Regions from separate parts of the Methylomusa anaerophila genome, predicted to be linked through region 2. Evidence: riboswitches for the same ligand, from Rfam matches in the RefSeq annotation. Region 2 holds a riboswitch; the other holds the start of a gene.
The links. A riboswitch is a leader RNA that binds a small molecule or an ion and turns the genes downstream of it on or off. The one in region 2 is predicted to bind cyclic di-AMP.
Positions count from the first base shown of each region.

Region 1: linked by a shared signal. The riboswitch ahead of MAMMFC1_RS21875 (3D domain-containing protein) and the one ahead of MAMMFC1_RS17015 (C40 family peptidase) in region 2 are both predicted to bind cyclic di-AMP.

Region 1 is NZ_AP018449.1:4,072,726-4,077,441, forward strand. It holds gene MAMMFC1_RS18535 (2-hydroxymuconate tautomerase) at 1-184, shown strand, start outside; gene MAMMFC1_RS18540 (hypothetical protein) at 254-751, shown strand; gene MAMMFC1_RS22985 (ferredoxin family protein) at 754-1,044, opposite strand; gene MAMMFC1_RS18550 (FAD-dependent oxidoreductase) at 1,074-2,459, opposite strand; cyclic di-AMP (ydaO/yuaA leader) riboswitch at 2,661-2,797, shown strand; gene MAMMFC1_RS21875 (3D domain-containing protein) at 2,803-3,234, shown strand; gene guaB (IMP dehydrogenase) at 3,399-4,716, shown strand, end outside.
Region 2 is NZ_AP018449.1:3,784,916-3,789,631, forward strand. It holds gene mqnE (aminofutalosine synthase MqnE) at 1-959, opposite strand, end outside; gene MAMMFC1_RS17010 (glycosyltransferase family 2 protein) at 1,141-2,091, shown strand; cyclic di-AMP (ydaO/yuaA leader) riboswitch at 2,167-2,303, shown strand; gene MAMMFC1_RS17015 (C40 family peptidase) at 2,354-2,974, shown strand; gene MAMMFC1_RS22475 (hypothetical protein) at 3,173-3,334, shown strand; gene yyaC (spore protease YyaC) at 3,515-4,102, shown strand; gene sigK (RNA polymerase sporulation sigma factor SigK) at 4,346-4,716, shown strand, end outside.

The DNA.
Region 1 (4,716 bases), 290 kb from region 2:
GCCAATCGTTCAGATTGATATGTTGGAAGGACGTACTGTTGAACAAAAACGAGAAATGGTAAAAAGGATTACAGCCGCTATATGTGAAACAACTTCATGTCCGGCCGAAGCTGTAACGGTTATTGTCCGGGAAGCATCCAAACAGCATATTGCCAAAGCCGGCGTTCTGATGGGCGATAAATAAGCAAACCATTTCGCTACCCGCAATGGTCTCATTTTTATAAATTTGTATAAAAATGAAAGGAGAAACTCTATGCTGCCAATGAAATTCGCAGTTCTTTTAGAAAAAAGCATTAACAAAAACTTGGAAAAAGTGCGACTAGATGTCAGTGCTGAACTTCAGCCAATCGTAACCCTAATCCAGCAAACCCAGTCTCTAATATTTGACTTATTGCAGGAAACATCTGATGTTAATATAGATTATGCCAAGCTGCCGGAAGTCAACCTCACCGTTTTGATAGCAGCGGATGATCTATGGCAGAAGGCCGTTAGCAGTTATACAGACGCTCCCCCTATAAATACTGATGATTTAATCCAAATGTGGACTATTTATGCATCAATCGAAAAATCCGCGCAATACTATCAACAAGCGTCACTTAACAGCCCGCATCCGGCCACCAGATTATTCCTAAGCTCACTGAGTGAAATCAAAAATATACTTAGGAGACGTGTATCCGGCGTGCTACGAATGATTTACAACGATGTATGGTCAGAAGTGGGCTTTGCTCCTTTTGTACTAGGAAAAGAATAATTTTAACCATGCATATAATTGACGCCGTGCCCACCGTTCGGGTAGGAAAATCCAATATTATTCCCAGGACATATTAAACGACAGGCCCCACACTCCACACATTGTTTATATAGAACCATTATTTCAGTTCCTATCTCATAGTTCCACTGAAAAACGCGGGTTGGGCAAACCGTAAGACAGGGCCTAGTACGACACTGATTACAGGCTCCCTGGTCAACAATTGCAACATGTTGGTGATTATGATCGGGCCTAATACTTATCAGCGAAATTTTATCAGTCAATTCATCCTTCATCTATATCATTCCTTATCGTCATCACCTTATCACCTTATCACCTTTAACGTTTTCCAGACATCTTTACATATCTTGAGCAGCGGCTGCATGCTTGTCACTTTTTTAAAAATGAGCACCCGTTTAGCCCGCTTGGGCATTGTAGGTACTTTCGCTACTTGATATGCCGTTTCATTGGCAATACGAGTGTACAAATCAAACGCATAGGGAATATCCTGCATAAGCCTGGCTGTACCGGCATTTGCTTTTAAATCCTGCATTATAAAGCTTTCATCAAGCAAAGTTTTATATAGATACAACTTTTTAACCGAATAATCCCCGCTGACTTTCGCGGCATATGCGGCCTGCGCTGCGAAATATCCCGACCACATTGCTAAATTAAATCCATGAGTACCATTTACCAATGACGCGGCATCTCCGACAATCAAAAGTCCCGGATGCACCAATTGGGGTATAGCGTTATACCCTCCCTCAGGAATCATTGCACCGCCATATTCTAATGTAACGCCCCCGGTTAATAAAGGATACATATGGGGGTGTTTTTTTATGCGCTCTAATAAGTCATTGGGACTGAGTCCGGCTTGAGCCAAACAGGCTAACGACATGCCAACACTAAGATTAATACTCTCACGGAAGATATGAAGGGACGCTGTGCCATTAAAACCGGCTGTAGGATAACCAATTAATCTAATAATACTTCCGTTGCCAGGCGGAAGATTAAATCGCTCCTCGATCACTTTTGAAGGTAAGGCAATTGATTCTTTCACATACAAAGAAGTATCCTGGGGAGATATTCTTGGTATAAGACCGCTCCGTTCTGCTAATAACGAATTTACACCATCCGCCAAGACAATAATATCAGCCCAAAAACAATATTTCTGCGGGGGAGAAATTTGGACGCCTACCGCTTGCGCCTGGGACTGACACTCATCAAACAAAACTTCGTTTACATAATGATCAAGTAACAAAGTTGCTCCGGCATTTACGGCTTTGTTTGCTAACCATTTATAGAGGCTGGAACGTTTAATGGAAAAACGGTTGTAGGGGGCAGCTGCAAGTTTAGTGCTGCGAAATCTGACCGATAGTACAGAATCATCCGTTAACCACCAATATGCATGGTCGGTAATCAATCGCTCACATTCTACTTCGTCCCAAAAATTTGGAAATAGTTTATGAGTATGTTCAGCAATTATGGAAGAACCGCCACAATTCTTTGCTCCGGGATATGGTCCCCGTTCCAATAAAACTACATTCAGGCCTTGTTTCGCCATAAAATATGCTGCTGAAGATCCGGCTGGTCCTGCTCCAACAACAATGACGTCATATTTTTTTATTTCCGATTCTAAGGGAAAGGGAATTTTCTTGGTATTAAAAAATTGCTTACCGGGCTTAATGGTTATCTTCTTGGGTTTAGTCATTTGCTACCTTCTTTAAGCATCTATTCTTACTTTATATTTATTATATTTATTCTTTACTATCCTATGGTAATTCATGCTGCGAAACAAAAATCTTCATTTGGTAGCAAACAGGAGTATAAGCCAGTATTGTTTACATAAAAAATAATATTTAATATTATTCCGTTTATACGGAATTTGCATCTATCCTTACAAACATGTATAGTAAGGTACATGCCTAATTTCCGGCCATACTTCGGAAAACGGAGGAACCAACAGTGGGGTGAATCCGCATTGCGGTAGGGGCGTCCCTTTGCTCCGAACCCGTCAGCTAACTTCGTAGGCATTTAGAAAGGGGAAATTTAAAATGAAAAATATTAAACAAATTCTCTTCAGTGTAGTAACGATTGCTGCTCTGGCACTAGCTGTGTGGACACCGATAGCCTCTGCCGGAGTTAACTCGCAGCAAGGTATAAGCCACAACTCTCCGGAAAACTATAAGAATGTTCTGAACGCGGTAGCTACCGCTTACGCACCGGGACCTCATGATAACGGAAAATGGGGTAATCTAACTCACATCGGTACGCAAGTACGTCCTGGGGTTATTGCTGTAGATCCCCGTGTTATTCCCCTCGGCACCAAGCTCTATATTGAGTTTGCAAATGGTCAAGGCATGTATGGTGTGGCTGAAGATACCGGCGGTGCAATTAAAGGGAACCGTATTGATATCGCCATGTGGACGGTAAAAGAGGCGTATAAGTTTGGTATCCAAGATGTCAAAGTGTATGTTCTTAAGTAACATCCAGAACACCCGGAATTATCCGGGTGTTTTTTCATAATTGAGTGATTATACTATTTTTAAGTAATCACATAAAAAGTGGTAGATTTGGCCAGTTTATTTATGTTATTATAATTGAAATACATACGCACTTTATTATCAAATTACGAAAGGAGTTTAATAATGTGTTTGACAATAAATTCGGTCCGGAAGGATTAACTTTTGACGACGTACTTTTAGTGCCGGCTAAATCTGATGTTCTACCCCGTGATGTGAATGTTAACACTAATCTTACAAAAAATGTCAAGCTTAATATACCACTTATTAGCTCGGGTATGGATACAGTTACTGAGGCGAGAATGGCGATTGCGATGGCCCGTGAAGGAGGGTTGGGCGTAATACATAAAAATATGCCCATTGAACGTCAGGCTAATGAAATTGATAAGGTAAAACGTTCTGAGCATGGTATTATTGTTGACCCCATATTCTTATCGCCAACCAACACCTTGCAAGATGCCCATAAATTGATGGAAAAATACCGAATATCCGGGGTACCGGTCACAGAGAACGGCAAACTTGTCGGCATACTAACGAATCGGGATTTGCGATTTGAAACCGATCTTACTCGCAAGATTAGCGAGTGCATGACCCGGGAGCACTTAATAACTGCCGCCGTAGGCACTTCGTTAACAGAGGCCAAAGAAATCCTGCATCAGCATCGAATCGAAAAACTGCCACTTGTGGATTCCAATGGCTATTTAAAAGGCTTAATTACTATTAAAGATATCGAAAAGGCTCAAAAGTATCCTAATTCGGCAAAAGATGCGAAAGGAAGATTATTAGTTGCTGCTGCCATTGGTGTCGGGGCAGATTCAATGGACCGTGTTGAGGCCATAGTGGCGGCTAAAGTCGATGTAATTGTTTTGGATACTGCTCACGGCCATTCCCGCGGAGTAATTGAAGCCGTTAAAAAAATTAAAGCTGCGTTTCCTCATATTGATCTTATTGCCGGCAATGTAGCCACAGGCGAAGCCACCTTTGATCTCATCGAAGCTGGCGCTGACGCAGTTAAAGTCGGTATTGGCCCAGGTTCAATTTGTACTACACGTATTATTGCCGGTATTGGGGTTCCGCAAATCACTGCTGTCTATAATTGTGCCCAAGTAGGTAAACGTTTTGATGTGCCAATTATCGCCGACGGCGGCATCAAATATTCCGGCGATATTGCTAAAGCCATTGCCGCCGGAGCCAATGTAGTCATGGTTGGCAATTTATTGGCAGGCACCGAGGAAAGCCCGGGTGAAATGATCATCTATCAAGGACGCAGTTATAAAGTTTACCGGGGAATGGGATCTCTTGGCGCTATGGCCCAGGGCAGCAAAGACCGTTACTTCCAGGAAAACATGGATAAGCTGGTCCCGGAAGGCATAGAGGGAAGAGTTCCATATAAAGGATCGGTAGCCGATACCGTTTTTCAGTTAATTGGCGGATTAAGAGCAGGAA
Region 2 (4,716 bases):
ACCGTGCCGTCAATATCATTGGCGCCAAATCCCAAAGCAAGTTGCGCGATTGATACTGTAAGCATTACCCAGTAGGCTTTAATATTTTTAAAGTTATCCAACATCAGGCGGGCTATAGCCATCATCTTCAAATCTTCCCAGGAAGATACTCTCTGCACCCGTTCTTCCAGACACGTATTAGCCGGATGAAACGGAAGTCCGATATATGTTTGGAAACCGCCGGTTTCATCCTGTAGCGAACGGAGGGCAATTAAATGATCGATACGTTCTTCAAGTGTTTCAATATGCCCATATAGCATACTCGCATTGCTCCGAATGCCAAGGCTATGGGCAATGCGGGCAACTTCCAGCCATTCTCCTGCGCTTGCTTTGTTCGGACAAACTTCCCGGCGGACTCGTTCACTAAAAATTTCAGCGCCTCCTCCGGGCATAGAACCCAATCCGGCAGATTTAAGAGTCTGCAAAATCTTAGCAATGGATAGGCCGGATATTTTGGCAAAGTGACATATTTCAACACCTGTAAAGGCTTTAAGGTGAAGGTGGGGAAATGTTTCGTGTAAAGTTTTAATAATATCTACATAATATTCGAAAGGCCACTTGGGGTGTAAACCACTTACAATATGAAGTTCTCTAAGCTTCTCATCTTTCGCCGCATGCTTGGCTATCGACAATATTTTTTCTTTGGTCATTGCATAAGCCTTGGAACTTGTGTCATCACAGCCGAATGCACAAAACTTACAGCGCGCGGTGCAGATATTCGTCAAATTGATGTGCCGATTGATATTGAAATATACATAATCACCGGCAAGACGTTGTCTGGCCAAATTGGCTAAGTATCCAAGCCAGGCTAGATCGTTACAGGCGGCTAAAGCCAATCCTTCCTCTCGGCTTAAGCGAGTTCCTGTTGTTACTTTATCAGCAATATCATCATACGATGTATTTCGGGTTTTATTAGCCAATCTTCGGACACTCCCTTTCGCGCATAATTTCGCTAGTAATGCTATTTTTCCTGCTTATTTGATCTATATTAATAGATAATAGAGTTCCGGTGATTGTTTGATAATGATGGATTATGCGGGAATTCATTGACCGCGGGAAATGTTAGGTAATAATTAGGTAGTGGAGGAGGATGACAATACTTTGCCAACAAAACTAATCTCGATTGTAGTACCGGTATTTAATGAACAGGACAATGTCGATAATTTCTACCGGGAAGTCATGAAAGTAATGGAACCGCTGCCGTATAAACTCGAATTAATTTTTATTGACGATGGTTCCTATGATGCCACGCCGGCGATTTTAGACCGGCTTGTGCATCAGGATAAAAGGGTAAGGGCCTTGATTCTGGCCCGCAATTTTGGTCATCAGGTAGCTTTAACATGCGGCTTGGATCATGCGGCAGGAGATGCTGTTATTACCATGGATGGCGATATGCAGCATCCGCCTGAAATGTTGCCTCTTCTCGTATCCAAGTGGGAAGAGGGTTTTGAAGTGGTACAGACAATTCGCATTAACACGGAAGGAGTCTCTTGGTTTAAAAGTTTTACATCCGGGATTTATTACAAATTAATGAATGCCATGTCCAATGTGAGGATAAGCGCGGGAGGGTCGGATTTCCGCTTATTGGACAAGCAGGTAGTAGAAAGCTTTCGTCGTTTCAACGAAAGAGCCAGGTTTATCAGAGGCATGATCAGCGCTATCGGCTATCGCCAAACCAAGCTTGAATTTGTTGCCCCGAAACGATTTGCCGGACAATCTAAATTTTCGCTTCAAAAAATGCTGCATTTCGCATTAGACGGTATTACTGCCTATTCTAAGACGCCCTTGCGTTTTGCGTTTTATATCGGCGTATTGCTAGGTCTGATTAGCGTTGGGCTTACTTTGCACGTATTATATATCAAACTGTTTACCGATGAGGCAGTTCCCGGCTGGGCAACTATTTCGGCCAGTATATTGCTATTAGGCGGATTACAACTGGTTGGACTGGGAATCATAGGTGAATATGTCGGGCGCATATTTGAAGAGGTGAAACAACGTCCTCTCTATTGGCTGAGGGCGGATCTTAGACAAACAAGCGACAAACAAGAATAATTTGTAAATTTTTTTTTGATTCCGGCAGGATTTTTGACAATTAGACCGAAAAAATATCAATGGAATGTTTAAAGAGCGTTTAAAAAGCCGAATCCAGCTCAGGTACGGGGGAACCAAAGTTTGGGGTGAAACTTGCGATTTTAGCAATCGCGCGTAGGGTGCCTGCAACCCTAACCCGTCAGCTAACCTCGGAGGCAGCGAGAGGAGAAGATAATTGCATAAGGTTTTTGGGTTCATTGTTTTTTGTTTTTTCTTTGGGGCTATTTCTTTTGCCCATGCTGCCGGCACATACCAAAGTGGTGACCAAGGACCCGAAGTTGCCGCAATTCAGACCCAGTTAAATAATTTAGGCTATAAAGCGGGTAATGTGGATGGAGATTTTGGGGAGTTGACCACCAATGCTGTTAAAGCTTTTCAGAAGGCACGGGGAATAGAAGCGGATGGCATTGTCAGCGCAGAAACCTATCGAGCCCTTATAGGGCGTGAAATGCCGGTGAGTCGTGGGGATGGTTCCACCTCGGGGTTGCGCCGTGTCGTTCAAACAGCTTTACGTTATGTTGGGGTGCCGTATGCTTTTGGCGGGACGACTCCTAACGGATTTGATTGTTCAGGGTTTGCCCGGTTTGTTTTCGCCCAAATCGGTATATATCTGCCACGGATGGCTGATGAACAGTTTGCGATTGGCCGCACTGTATCTTACCAAAACCTTCAGCCGGGCGACATGGTTTATTTTTCCACCTATACTTCTGGACCGTCGCATAGCGGCATTTATATAGGAGAGGGAAAGTTCATAAGTGCTACCACCAGCCGTGGTGTGGCGATTGACAGCCTGGACAGCAGTTACTGGGGGCCGCGTTATGTTGGTGCCCGCCGTGTAATGTAATATTTTGTGGAAGGCGATAAGCCTTCCGTTTTTATTTCAGGATCAGAAAGTATAACTCTCCCATGCCAGAGATTGGGAGGCAGAACGGACACTGATACAAAAAACATTGTTGGCGGTTGATGAATTAACCGGATTTGTTATCGCCTGCGCTTTGGTCCGTCCAGACAAAAGCCTTGAAAATCTTGAGATAAAATCATAATGAAGAAAATGAAGGATAAGGCATTCGCTCGTGCGGTAAACCGTGAGACTATTATTGCGAGTGCTGATGCTATAAATATTGATTTAAAAGAACATATTGAATTTGTGACCAAGGCTTTAGCGCAGCAGTCAAACAACCCAAATTTCAGGAGTTACCCTTAATTGGCCAATAGCGGGCAACAGCACAGATGGCGTTTTGAATCGGTTTCTACATAGAAAAGAAAAGCAGCAGGAACTACTAAATTGGTAGCAGCCTGCTGCTTTCTATTATTTTATTATATAAAAATAAATTCTATATATAGAGCATAAAGATTAGTAAGGATGAATTAAGGGAGAGAGATGATGGGAAATCAAGTTCTGGAAAAACTCACCATTAATCTTTATGACCCATGTGTCCAGGAAAAGCTATACAACTACTTGCTACACCTTTTAGGCAAACAAGAAGGTCTAAGCATTAGGCCGATTGTAGCCTTGTGTATTGGTTCAGACCGATATACCGGGGATGCGCTGGGGCCTCTTATCGGCTCATATCTAGAGGAGACAATAAATTGCAATATATTTGGAACCTTGGAGCATCCTGTTCACGCCGGTAATTTTATCGAGACTCTAAATATCATAGATCGCAGATACCATCATCCATTAATCATCGCCACTGATGCTTGTTTAGGAAAAAGTCACGAAATAGGCAATATTGAAATATGGCAAGGAGGATTGACCGCAGGAATTGCGGTAGGGAATCGTCTGCCTACCGTTGGCCACATATCAATTATCGGCGTTGTGAACTCACGCAGCCAGATCGGCTATCTGGACTTGCAAAGCACCCCGCTCTCGAAAGTGATGAGATTAAGTAAAGTCATTGGTGAAGCGCTTGCCAAGACAATTCATGTAGTTAATCAAGTTAATCACGTAGCGATTCCAAGTTGTAAATGATTCAATCTTATTCCTCAGGGAACAACCTGTCCCAGATCATATATAATACTACAAGTATACTGGCAAAAACGATGCCTAAGTCTCCTATAAACTGTTCCATTGTCCAACCACACTCCCTAATCTATCTGCTTGGATTATAATTTAGTTGATATTGGAATGCAATACAATTTTTTTCTGCCAGGCACATTTAGCCGCCATCTCCCATAAAATGAATCGACAAGTTTTCGGGGAGGGGGTTAGCTAATGGGTCTTTCTTTTTTAATGGTGCTAACAGCTTCGGTTTTAAAGGGGATTACTTTATTAGTATCCTACATCGCCAATAACACGTTTCCTTTGCCGCTTTCCGAAAAAGAAGAGCAGATATACTTATCCCGTCTGAGAGAAGGAGATGAGGATGCCAGGAATGTTCTAATTGAGCGTAATCTAAGACTGGTGGCTCATATAGTGAAAAAATTTGATAATACAGGGGAGGATATTGACGATCTTATCTCCATAGGAACGATTGGATTAATCAAAGCCATCAATACGTTTGATCCGGCAAAAAAGATCCGCCTTGCGACTTATGCGGCACGATGCATAGAGAACGAAATATTAATGCATCTTAGAAGTACCAG